DNA from 4 places in the Paenibacillus azoreducens genome. Region 4 is predicted to be linked to each of the others. Evidence: a T-box and tRNA genes for the amino acid it is inferred to sense, from the RefSeq annotation. Region 4 holds a T-box; the other regions hold tRNA genes.
What was found. A T-box is a leader RNA that pairs with one kind of tRNA and senses whether it is charged. The one in region 4 lies ahead of leuS (leucine--tRNA ligase), so its partner is inferred to be a tRNA-Leu.

Region 1: it has a tRNA-Leu gene. The T-box ahead of leuS (leucine--tRNA ligase) is inferred to sense a tRNA for this amino acid. The anticodon was not compared.
Region 2: it has a tRNA-Leu gene. The T-box ahead of leuS (leucine--tRNA ligase) is inferred to sense a tRNA for this amino acid. The anticodon was not compared.
Region 3: it has a tRNA-Leu gene. The T-box ahead of leuS (leucine--tRNA ligase) is inferred to sense a tRNA for this amino acid. The anticodon was not compared.

The regions. Positions count from the first base shown of each region.
Region 1 covers NZ_AP025343.1:5,330,319-5,333,456, reverse strand. Annotated here, with positions in the region: gene L6442_RS23660 (xanthine phosphoribosyltransferase) at 1-360, shown strand, start outside; gene L6442_RS23655 (hypothetical protein) at 468-797, shown strand; gene L6442_RS23650 (hypothetical protein) at 1,134-1,349, shown strand; tRNA gene L6442_RS23645 (tRNA-Leu) at 1,783-1,867, shown strand; gene L6442_RS23640 (response regulator transcription factor) at 2,215-2,898, shown strand; gene L6442_RS23635 (sensor histidine kinase) at 2,891-3,138, shown strand, end outside.
Region 2 covers NZ_AP025343.1:5,432,275-5,435,412, forward strand. Annotated here, with positions in the region: gene L6442_RS24140 (SHOCT domain-containing protein) at 1-58, shown strand, start outside; gene L6442_RS24145 (DJ-1/PfpI family protein) at 270-1,061, shown strand; gene L6442_RS24150 (nucleoside hydrolase) at 1,198-1,389, opposite strand; tRNA gene L6442_RS24155 (tRNA-Leu) at 1,970-2,054, opposite strand; gene L6442_RS24160 (glycoside hydrolase family 65 protein) at 2,340-3,138, opposite strand, start outside.
Region 3 covers NZ_AP025343.1:6,092,502-6,095,639, reverse strand. Annotated here, with positions in the region: gene L6442_RS27105 (PAS domain-containing protein) at 196-813, opposite strand; gene L6442_RS27100 (helix-turn-helix domain-containing protein) at 1,074-1,424, shown strand; tRNA gene L6442_RS27095 (tRNA-Leu) at 1,649-1,731, shown strand; gene L6442_RS27090 (glutathione peroxidase) at 2,313-2,795, opposite strand.
Region 4 covers NZ_AP025343.1:2,275,762-2,278,899, reverse strand. Annotated here, with positions in the region: gene leuS (leucine--tRNA ligase) at 1-1,216, opposite strand, end outside; T-box leader at 1,383-1,638, opposite strand; gene L6442_RS09700 (3-ketoacyl-ACP reductase) at 1,823-2,551, opposite strand; gene L6442_RS09695 (class I SAM-dependent DNA methyltransferase) at 2,713-3,138, opposite strand, start outside.

The DNA.
Region 1 (3,138 bases), 3.1 Mb from region 4:
CTTGGTGTGCCACTCGTATTCGCCCGCCGCAAAAAAACGCTGCTGGCTGATCCCGACGCCTTCTGCGAGCGTGTTCCGTCCTTTTCAAAAGGCATTGTGACCGATATCTTGCTTTCGCGCAAATATATTCAGAAGCAGGATAAAGTTTTGTTTATCGATGACATTATCGCCAATGGCGACGCGGCAAGAGGACTTTTGAAAATAATAGAACGTGCGGGGGCGGAGCTTCTCGGACTCGGCGTCGTAGTGGAAAAATGCTTTCAAGCAGGTGCGCAAACAATCCGTGAGCAGGGAATCCGGCTGGAATCGTTGGTGCGGATCAAGTCGCTGGACGAAGGCATCATAACCTTTGAGGATTAATCCTTCAGATGCTTCCTCTTCAATCGTCCAAATATAAACAATTCCTTTCAAGTAGCGCGGTTTTCGCTTATAATATAGTTAAGATCGCAAAGAGGGGAGGCGGCACAATGGGAAAAGAACCTGTAACCGAGCAATATTTTGTTGATAAGCTGGCTGCAGCCAAGGACCATTTCGAACGTGCTTTGGACTGCAAGCATACGGAGTTCGATGATCTTTATCCCTACATGATGGAGCATCCTCAGTTTTTCTGGTACAAACGCTATGTCGCCTGGTCAGAACTTCTGACTATCGTACGTATGTGTGATGAGCTTGACTTTTCCTGGAAGGATTTGTTCACCCCTCATCAAGTAGAGTATTTGAACAAACGGGTGATGTCTTCGACGGTGCTTGATTTTTGGTTCGAGAAAAATGACAGCAAAGAACACGCACAACGTTAATTCCGTTTAGATAGCCATTCTGGCAGGAAGCTGCCGCGAAAAGATATGACCTAAATGATTTCATTTAGGTCTTTTTTTGACATATCAGAAAGCATGAATTTCCGGGGTCCCCGCAAAGTAATCGGAATAGGTTTCGAAGGTCACGCGTCACTTTGTGGGGTTGAATTACCGGGGTCCCCGCAAAGTAATCGGAATAGGTTTCGAAGGTCACGCGTCACTTTGTGGGGTTGAATTACCGGGGTCCCCGCAAAGTAATCGGAATAGGCTTCAAAGGATACACGTCACTTTGTGGGGTTATTTTGTGAAACAACAGGAGGAAAGGGAGGCGATGCCAAAATGATTACCGACGAACAGCTGAACAACTACCGGCTTTCCGGAGAAACGGTCCGGGTTGTCCGCGATGGTATAGAAGACAACGACGTCAAAGGAATTGTAGTCGCGTGGGATGATGAGCATGTGCTGATCCGCCGACGCAACCGGAAGGTGGTCAAGCTCGACCGTTGCTATATATACCAGCCGTTGGACGAGCCCCGCAAAAGCCCGGAAGCTTAAACATAAATATCTATGCAGTAATGCATAATGGCAGCAGCCGCTTTGACATTGGTTAAGGCGGTTGTTTGATATCGGCTATAACGCTAACGAAATTGAGGAATGTTAAAGTCTCAAAAAAGATGGAATATCAATTCTGGCGAAATTCAGTAGCATTATCCGGTAACTGTGTTCGGGCAGATTAAACTTGGATGAAAAGCGTAAGATAACTTTTTTAAGATTATAGAATTATAAATTTTCTTGCTACGCTGAACAATTCTATAATCGCAAGAAAAACTATCTCTAAGCGCGGTCTGTCTTCTATGAGAGTACGTCGATAGACGTTTTTCTTATAAAAAAAGTGTTGACTGTATTTCGCACACATGGTATGATCTATCTTGTCGCCGCGAGAGAGTCGGAAACGATGAAACAACAAAGCGATGGACATTTTATATATGCGGTCGTGGCGGAATTGGCAGACGCGCACGGTTCAGGTCCGTGTGGGCTAACCCCCCGTGGAGGTTCGAGTCCTCTCGACCGCATCAACACACCAACGTTAGGCTTTGGTCGCAATTTTATGCGAACCAAAGCCTTTTTTATTTATTTCGTTCATTATTTGCCTATCAGACTGACGACTTTAATCATTATGATGACGATTCTATTTGTGAGGATCAGCCTTTTTGTAAGACCAGCGCCTGCAGTAACGAGCTACAACGTAGTATAACAATCTGGGGAATTTATCCATCGGGAATCTCCTTGTAATATATTATTGTTGACTTTATTACAAAACAAAAACAGAGCAAAATGAATTTCACTTGTTATGAAAAAGAGATGATGCCCAAAAGACCCGTTGGCAGCTTTTGCGGCAGGATAGTTGAGGTGAATTGGCTTGGTAAAGGTGATGGTGGTAGATGACGACGTCCTGATCCGTGAATTGGTAGGTCTCGTATTAAGGGATGAAGGCATGGATGTCATCGAAAAAACGAACGGGTTCGACGCTTGGAATTATTATATGAACAACCCCATCGATATAATCGTATTGGATATTATGATGCCCCGCATGGACGGTTGGGAGCTGTGCAGAAAGCTGAGGGAGGACGGGGACAAGCCGGTGCTCATGCTAACAGCCAAAAAGGAACCGCCGGACAAAATGAAAGGCTTCCAGTTGGGAACGGACGATTATTTGGTCAAGCCCTTCGATCCAATGGAACTGGTCATGCGGGTCAAGGCGTTGCTCAAACGGTATCGGATTGCGACCTCTCATATCGTGAAGCTCGGACGCGTGACGCTGGACAAATCAAGCTACCAGGTCCGTTTGTCCGATACGGGCGCGGAATGGGTTTTGCCTTTGAAAGAATTCGAGTTGCTGTACAAGCTGGCCAGCTACCCCGGCCAAATTTTTACGCGCGACTTGCTGATTCGAGATATTTGGGGGTACGCATACGATGGGGACGAACGGACGGTGGACACTCACATCAAGCGGCTGCGGGACAAATTCAGCGAATATGATGAAGATTTCCGGATTGTTACGATGCGCGGCATAGGCTATCGCCTGGAGGCACGCCATGATTAACTCGCTGTACGCACGGGTCGTCGTCATGTTCGTGGGTTCGGTTATCGTCAGTTTGGTGGCAGGATTTCTTGTACAAAGCTATCTGTACAAAAACCGCGTTGAATCGATCGTGGAGCAGAAGATGATCGAAAATGCCCAGATGATCATCGGCTTATACCAAAAACTGAATCCCAGGGATGCCAAAGCTTTCGTGGATGTCAGTAATTCAATGCCTTTTTACACGATACGCCTGTATGACGG
Region 2 (3,138 bases), 3.2 Mb from region 4:
ATTGATTCTAAAAGGGCGGATGGCTAGGGGTGAAATCGACGACAAGGAATCAAAATAACAGGCAAGCGTGCTTCCTAACCCAGGAATGCGAATTGGCAATAAAAGTGAAACCGCGGGGGTTTTGGATCGCATGAAGAAAATGAGGTCGCCGACTCAACTCCGCAAGAAGTAGTGTGCTGGTTTTATTAAGAACTCCAAAAAAACCGTCTAAGGCGAACGTATTTCATTCCGTTTTATGTCTTGGGCTAAACGAAAGGATAGGTATACGGATGAAAAAAATATTGGGATTACTTATGTCTTTTGTACTGGTTCTAAGTCTAGCTGCCTCTGCAGCAAGTGCGAAAACAAAAGAGAATAATGATACATTCAAAGACAAAAGTATGCATGTTCAAATCGTATTATTTGATGGTTTCGATCTGCTGGACGCATTGGCGCCATATGAAGTGTTCGCCGCCGCGGGAATGTACACAAAAGGAGCAGTTACTGTAGAATTGGTTTCTGCGGAAGGCAAGCGTTCTGTCCCGAGCGGTCTGAACGGGCCTTCTCTCGAAGCGCAAGCAGCATTAGACCCCAAGCGACCGGGAATTATTTTGGTGCCTGGAGCTTCGGGCAAGCCGGCGGGAAATTCGGAAGATGCCATTCCGAATATATTAAGGCAGGCCATGAAGACAAGCTTACCGGAGATGTTGAAACAAGCTTTTAACAATAAGGAAGTTACTGTGGCTACAGTATGTGGAGGCACATTGCTGCCTGCAATGAAAGGTTTGTTAAAAGATAGACATGCGGTTACCAATCATATAGGCATGGCTGCGCTAGGAGCTCTCGGTGCAATCCCGATTGAGGCAAGAGTCGTCGAAGATGGCCCTCGCTTCGTGAGCGGGGGAGGCGTAACTTCGGGACTTGACGTGGCCTTGTATTTGGTCGATCGTGAATTAGGACCCCAAGTCGCGAATGCCGTAGAAAAATTATTTGAGTACGAGAAAAGGGGCACTGTGTGGAAAGCGGAAGGCATTGCGCCCATCGATTTTAACACGAGTCCAAAAGCGTCCGAAGAAAAATAGCCAGCTGCTATTTCAATGAGTACTCCCGAAAAGTGAAAGACCGATCCGATAAAACAACAGCGGCGGACTAGGATGCGAAAGACCTAGCCTGGCCGCTGTTGTAGTTAATGCTCAACTAACGTATCCGTTAGCTTAATCAATAGTCGTAGTCACGAACCAATAAACTAGATAGACGTTGCTTATATAACTCTGCTTCACCTAAACAAACATCAAAACCGATTATAGTAATAGGAATCCCTGATTTCACCATAATGCTGTAAGCTTCTGCATCTACATATACATTAAACTCAGCAACAGGGGTCGTATTTCCGATGGTTTCCTTATACATTAATGATTCATATAGTTGCTTTGGGGAGATAGAAATTTTCAATAAAAAAAATTAAAACGCTCGGAGTTATCGCACAACAAAATTGTGAAACGATAGCTATCCATAAAACAAAGGTCTATGAATGGATGAAAATCGACTTTAATTTTAATCTTTACATCATTAAACAACTTGCCTCAAAATTAATTTTAAGTTCAGAAACCGTAACGCGATTATCACTGCTTACGGTTAAAGATCGTATTTTACTAAGCATACATAATCATTATAAAATTGGTGATTTAGAACATCTTACAAAGCAAACTTTGTCAAGTGAGGTCTGTGCACCCATTAGAAGTTTAAATCGTTCAATAGCTCAGTGCATAGATGAGGGTTTGATAAATTATAGGGATAAAAAATTCTCGGTTTATTCGATTAATGAAATAGAAAAATACCTTGAGAACTTTTTATCAAATTAAAATATGTTTATAGTTTCAAAGATTTCGTCAGCTCAAGTCATGAGCAATAAACTACAAATCCCAAAAATGCAAAAAGCTCCTGAATCGTCGCGAGGACAAATTCAAGAGCTCGTTCATTGTTAAGGTGATGCGGTCGAGAGGACTCGAACCTCCACGGGGGGTTAGCCCACACGGACCTGAACCGTGCGCGTCTGCCAATTCCGCCACGACCGCATATTGGTCATTGTCTTTCACGATGTTTTCTTTCGCGGCGACAAGATAGATCATACCATGGCAAGCCTATAATCGTCAAGCACTTTCTCTAAAAAAATTTATAAGAACAAAAAACTGGATTCGCTTTTGCATATTACTCTCCTAGAAGATTCATTAAATCCGCCATTTACGGCGGCAGCCGGGGCCTGATGCGGGCGCGCGGAGCAAAAAAAGAACGGCTGCGGCCCGTTTGATCCGCATTCGGAATGCAATTCGGGCCACGCCGTTCATTCTATTTTATTTAAACTAGGACTGGATGACAGCCGTTTTTTCCTGCGCAGTTAAAGTGACGACTTCTCCCTTGTGCTTAAATGACACGGCATTCCCTTCCAGCAAGGTATAACTTGCCTCGTTTGGTCCCATGCTCACTTTGATCAGCTGCCCTTGGTACATGATACGGAAGCTGCAGCTTTCCCACTGTGCAGGGAGCGCAGGGCTGAAGCTGAGCGCCCCGTCCACCATACGCATGCCGGCAAAACCATTGACGATGGACATCCAGGAACCTGCCATTGCGGCGGTGTGCAGACCGTCTTTGGCGTTTTTGTTGATATCGTCCAGATCCATCCGCACGGTCCGGTCAAAATAGGCGTACGCTCCCTCAAGATCCCCGATTTCCGCGCTGACGATGCTGTGGATGCAAGGAGACAACGAGGAGTCATGAGTGGTCAGCGGCTCATAATATTGATAAGTGCGAATTTTCTCTTCTTTCGTAAACTTATCGCTGAGCAGGAACAAAGCCATGACCGTGTCCGCCTGCTTCAGCACCTGATGCCGGTAAATCACCAGCGGGTGGTAGTGAAGCAGCAGCGGATACTTGTCTTCCGGCGTGTTTTCGAAATCCCATTTTTTCTTCGATAAAAAGGTATCGTCCTGTGCGTAAATTCCAAGCTGTTCATCATATGGGACAAACATGCGGGCAGCCGCTTCATGCCATCCTTCGATTTCCGCTTCCGTCAGGCCGATCGCCTGCGAAATCCGCTCGTATGCCTCCGGATGATCCTTACGCAGCCGCTGCGCCGTTTCATAGGCATAGTTGAGTTGGCTT
Region 3 (3,138 bases), 3.5 Mb from region 4:
AAGTGGATGTGGACCTTTTCAGAAAAAACACTCCTTATAAATAATTGTCTAAACAATTATATTCATATAAAGAAAAATCGTCAAACATCTTTCCCAAAAGAAGAAATGCAGGCGAGTCGATGGAAGCAGGATATGGAATACGAATTTATGCTTATGTATGCAGCGAATAGACGCAGGGCGCTTTTCCTGTGCAGATCAAGAACAAGATGAACCGTCCAGCACGGAGGAATATTTAGGATACAGCCGCCTGATGCAGTCGGGGCAGATGTCATGGGTGAATTCTGCATGTGTATGTTTTTCAAGGAAGCTCTCAACAGAATTCCAGATGTCATGCTCATCGCGGATCCTTTTGCATACCGCACAGATGGGAAGAAGACCGCGCAGCGTGCGGATTTGCGTCAGAGCTTCCATGAGATCATGCTCAAGCGCCTTGCTTTTCGTTATGTCAGTGAGACAAACAACCATTCCTTTTACGGTTCGGCCGTCATCTTCATATATCGTGGATGCATCGAGCAGAAACCATTCCAGTTTGCGCTGCAGCAAACACTGAATTTCCATACGAATAAACGGCACCGTGCCGTTAAGCACGGAATCGAGTTCATCCGGAGGTTGTCCGTCGGCTTCAGATATGGCGCTGTAAACTTGCATAAAACGAACCCCGTTCCACGCAAATGTTTCGGGTACGCCTGCTTCAATCGAGTGCTTGATCCAAGCGCGGTTAACGGAAATGATGCGGCCTTGGGAGTTGACAACCGCGACAGCCTGTTGTAACGAATCGATAATTTCAATAAAAGTGATGCCTGAATTAACCAAATAAGGTCGCTCCCTCTAATTGAAATATATTTCCTTATGTAAGAGCTATGGATGATCGCTTCAGTCTGACGGGGAGTAAAAAGAATAATTGATGAGCAGTTCTTGAGGAGTACATGGCAAAAAGACTGGGATTAATGGTACAATTACCAGTATGCTATAATGACTATGCATAAAGAATATTATATACGTTTTTACGTAACTTTGCAAGACAAAAATTACTTAATTACGTCGTCAGATGAAAATTTGGAAGGCGGTTTTCTATGCAATCCATCTATGAACGAATTGAATCGCTGATTAAAATGCGCAAAATGACAAAAAAATCTTTCTGTGAGCAGCTTGGGATCAGCACAGGAAATCTGGGTGACTGGAAAAGAGGAAAATCAACGCCGAGCACCAATAAGCTCATAGAGATTGCTTCCTTTTTCGATGTCAGCCTGGACTGGCTTATTTTGGGCAAGGAGCGGGGATCTTTTCATCTAAAAGAGAACGCGGGTACATATGTGTGGGATGAGCTTGAGGAAAACATTACGTTGTCCGAGAAGGAAAAAGAGTTTATCAAAGAATACATCAATTTTACCCGTTACAGAAAACAACAGTCCAGCGAAGAATAACTTCTTCACAGTGACGCGCAAGGTTAGTCTACAAGTTTCTGACATGCGGCATAACGGGCTGAAAAAACGATCTTGGATGCGGGGTACATGATCCAAAAGAGGCGGGCGAAGGCCCGCCTATGTCTTCACAGTACGAAGATTTGGCCGCGCATTTTAAATAAAACTATTTACATTTTGGGGCGAGTAGTATATAATAAAAGAGTTGCTGAAAAAGATGTTGATATGCGGTAGTGGTGGAATGGCAGACACGCTATCTTGAGGGGGTAGTGGGCGTACGCCCGTGGAGGTTCGAGTCCTCTCTACCGCATTTATAGCCAGTCAAAAATCCCTGTTTTTACAGGGATTTTTGTTGTATTTGGCTCCGATAGGATCCGAATATGCGAAAGAGGCCGCCAAAAGGGCGGTTTGGTTCTGAATGCGGCTAACGAAACTGGTAAGCGTTATTGCCGTAAAAACGGTGCCGATTTAATTTTAACGAAACTACAGATCGTTATTTGAATGAAATACGGCCGAATGAACTACTTTTGAGCAGAATAACGTTCCCTGGTTTCGTAAGAAGTTTTAGAAGCCCATTTTTGCCCGAATAGCGATTGCGTGTTTCGTTAGCCAGTCCAACCGCAGACATCGTCGGGTGATCAAAGCAGTCGTTCCGAAGGGCTGCATTCCGTCCGGCCTGAAACATAAAGCAAAACGTCTATCGAAGTACCCTCTAAGAAGCGAGGGCCGCGTTTAGCGGATGTTTTTCCTGTCAGTTACAGAATACATAAGCTCCGCCGAACACTTATATAATCGATGAACATAAAAATAGCTGCCGAGATGTTCTCGACAGCCTGCAGAGGCCGCCAGGCCTCTTTTTTGCTACTACATGTTTTATTCCGCAGATGCATTTCAGTCTCCAAGCAGTTTAATGACATCCTCTTCCAGTTTATCCGGCGTTGTTTGCGGGGAGTAGCGTTTCACCACATGTCCCTCTTTGTCGACCAAAAACTTGGTGAAATTCCATTTGATCGCTTTGGATCCCAGAACTCCCGGGGCCTGTTCGGTAAGGTACTTGAAGAGCGGATGAGCATCTTCGCCGTTGACGTCGGTTTTCTCGAACATCGGGAAACTGACGCCGTAATTGACCTGGCAAAACTCCGCAATTTCCTCGTTATTCCCTGGTTCCTGATGCGCAAACTGATTGCTTGGGAAACCGAGAATTTCAAAATTTCGTTTATGATATTTTTCATACAAATCTTGAAGCCCGCGGTATTGCGGCGTAAATCCGCATTTGCTCGCCGTGTTCACGATCAGCAGTACCTTCCCCTCATAAACGGACAAGGGTACGGCCTTTCCCTGAAGCGTGTGGGCTTGGTAATCGTATACTGACATGTTTTTGCCCTCCTTCCATCTTATTTGATATGTAAAACCTGATCATTGCAGCGCTTTTGTTATATGCAACTTCATTTTACTTAATGAGTCATCCCGTTTCAATTCGGCGTCAATGGAAATGGTATCTTGTATCAGGGAATTTCCGGGGGATTGCGGGTGGTAAAAGCTGTTTTTTAACAGAATGCATGTTTTTGCGCATCATATCGGCGGTTTACCGGAAATTCCAGATTCCCTTGCGGACAGGAGGATGAAAAATGACAGCCTGATTTACGAAAACAGGTGAAATAAAGAGGTTGGACGACTTTAGAGGAGATAAAAACCCTTGTAAGCGATAACTCAATTC
Region 4 (3,138 bases):
GCCATGCGATCATCTTCGCGATGGCATCGGAGGTACCCATTCCGTCCAGGAAGCCGGAATTAACATGTTCGCCTTCCCCGGTATAAGCTTCTTCCTGCACATTGCCGCCTTTGACAACCTCAATGATGTCCAAGCCGAATTGCTTCGCAAATTCCCAGTCGCGCGTATCGTGGCCAGGAACCGCCATAATGGCTCCCGTTCCATAACCGGCCAGAACATAGTCGGCGATCCAGATCGGCAGTTTGGCGCCGTTTACCGGATTGACTGCGTATGCTCCCGTAAACACGCCGGTTTTATCCTTGGCCAGATCCGTGCGTTCCAAATCGCTTTTGCGTGCGGCCAGATCCTGATACGCTTTGACGGCTTCCTGCTGCTCCGGCGTCGTAATTTCCGCCACAAGCTCATGCTCAGGAGCAAGCACGCAGTAGCTGGCGCCGAACAAAGTATCCGGGCGGGTCGTAAACACCGTCAGATGGCCTTCTTGGCCTTCAATGGCGAAATTCACTTCCGCTCCTTTGGATTTCCCGATCCAGTTGCGCTGCATATCCTTAATGCTTTCCGTCCAGTCGAGTTCTTCCAGATCCTCAAGCAGACGCTCGGCATATTCAGTAATTTTCAGCACCCATTGTCTCATCGGCTTGCGGATTACCGGATGTCCGCCGCGTTCGCTCTTGCCGTCAATAACCTCTTCGTTGGCAAGCACCGTTCCCAAAGCCGGACACCAGTTGACAGGCAGCTCCGCGACATAAGCAAGGCCTTTTTTGTACAGCTGGATGAAAATCCATTGCGTCCATTTATAGTATTCCGGATCCGTCGTACTGATCTCGCGGTCCCAGTCATAGGAGAATCCGAGGGATTTGATCTGACGGCGGAAGTTGTTTATATTTTTCACCGTGATGTCGCGCGGATGCTCGCCGGTATCGAGAGCATGCTGCTCCGCAGGCAAACCGAACGCATCCCAGCCCATCGGATGAAGCACGTTATAGCCGCGCATTCTCTTGTAACGGGATATGATATCGGTAGCCGTATAACCTTCAGGATGGCCTACATGTAGACCGGCGCCTGATGGATACGGGAACATATCCAGTGCATAAAACTTTGGTTTTTCAGGGTTTTCGCCCGTTTTGAACGTATGATGCTCATCCCAATACTTTTGCCACTTCGGCTCAATGGATTGAGGATGATATCCTTGAACCTGCTGCTGATTTTCACTCATCATTTGATCTCCCCTTCTTACTGTCAGGCGGTCCGCCGCTCGCTACCAGCGTTCCTTCGCTTGAAACGAGCCAAAATACAAAACACTTCTTCTTCATATTTCACTAAAGTCAGACCGCATAATCATGCAATAATTAAAAAAACCTCTACATCCATAGCGTATTAGCGCTAGGGACGAGAGGTTTGATTCCCGTGGTACCACCCTAGTTAGCGGAAAATATGCTTTATTTTCCACTCCCTTTGCACCCTTAACGGAGGTAAGGCGATGGTTCTTAGCGTAGTTTTGGCATCACAACTCTCCATAAACTGCGTTCAAACCATGGCTCCGAGGTGAGTTCATTCCGCTTTGTCAACCGGCTTGCACCAACCGCCGGCTCTCTGGGTGACCCTGCCGAAACTAATACCCCTCATCATTGCCAAAGATATAAAGTTCTCTTAACATTAAATCACATTATATATAAAACAAGCGGCACAGTCAATCCGCTAATCAGAGTCGGCAGCAAGCCGCCGTACCGCTTACTAAGGCACCCGCCCGGCCATCAAGCCCCATACCCGCAGCAAACACGAGCACCTTGGGGGAAAGTATTAGACGTTTCCTCATCGGGAATTATTGCGGATTAGTTGTCCAAATCCCGGCAGATTTCACGAACACGCGCGCCGGAAGCTTCAAGGCGGCCAAAGTTAGTTCAGCCACATCCTCCGGCTGCATCATCCGGTCTTCCTCGCCGATGCTAAGATTGTTGGTGCGGGCCAGATCCGTATTTACGGTGCTTGGAGTAAGCGCAACGACGCGGATGTTCTTTTTGCGAACCTCTTGAAGAAGCGACTCGGTCAGGCCCATGATGCCGAATTTGGAAGCGCAATAGGCTGAACCCGTCGCAAATCCTTTTTCCCCCGCCGTCGACGAAATATTGATGATATCGCCGCTATTCTGGTCAAGCATTGCCGGGAGAACCGCACGGGAAACATAATACGTCCCCAGCAAATTGACCTGAATAATACGTTCCCATTCCTCTGGATTCATCTCGGCAACGGTGCCGAAAGTGGCAATTCCCGCATTGTTGATCAGAATGTCGATGCGGCCCAGTTCCTCTTTAAGTTTGGACACCGCCGCTTCCACCTCGGAACGTGAGGATACGTCAGCCGTTGCCATATAGACTGACACGCCGTACTCTTTGGAGAGCGACTCCTTGAGCGCCTCAAGATCGGAAGCGGTTCTGGCCATCAGCCCAAGGTTTACGCCTTCCTTGGCAAGCGCCGTCGCAATGGCACGGCCGATGCCTTTGCCAGCACCTGTAATAATCGCTGTTTTATTTTTCAAATCTGTAAGTTTCATATATTCCATCCTTTCTCATTTTGCCGCTGCTGCCGCCACGCCCATCCATTTCAACCTGCATCCCTATATATTTTATAATCTTCAAAAAAGCCCCGGATTAAGCTTCCGAGGCATTATTTGTTCCCGTTACGTTTGAAAAATCCATTATTTCAAGCTGAACCCTATTTAACTGCCACGAAAAAAAGGCGCTGGGCATCATCGCCTGCTTCAACCCATTCGAAATCCGCATAACATTTCACGTCGCGGAAGCCTGCCTTGCTCAGCTCCGTTTTTAACCATTCCGGATCATAGGCGCGCTGGACATGCGTCTCTTCGAACCTGCGGTACAAACCGCTTTGCTCTTCCCTTGCGAAAATACTCAAATGATGTTCGATTTCACAGCGGGATTTATCCAGTTCACAAGTCCATATGTAAGATACCGACCGTTCATCCCATACAAACGGCTGCTCTTCGTCGTATCGGATCAACGTATTCGGATGGTGAACATCGAACAGGAAAATCCCCCCAGGCTTTAAACCGTTGTATGTTTGGACGAATGCCGAAACGACATCCTGCTTCTCAAGCAAATAGTTAAAGCAATCGCAGAA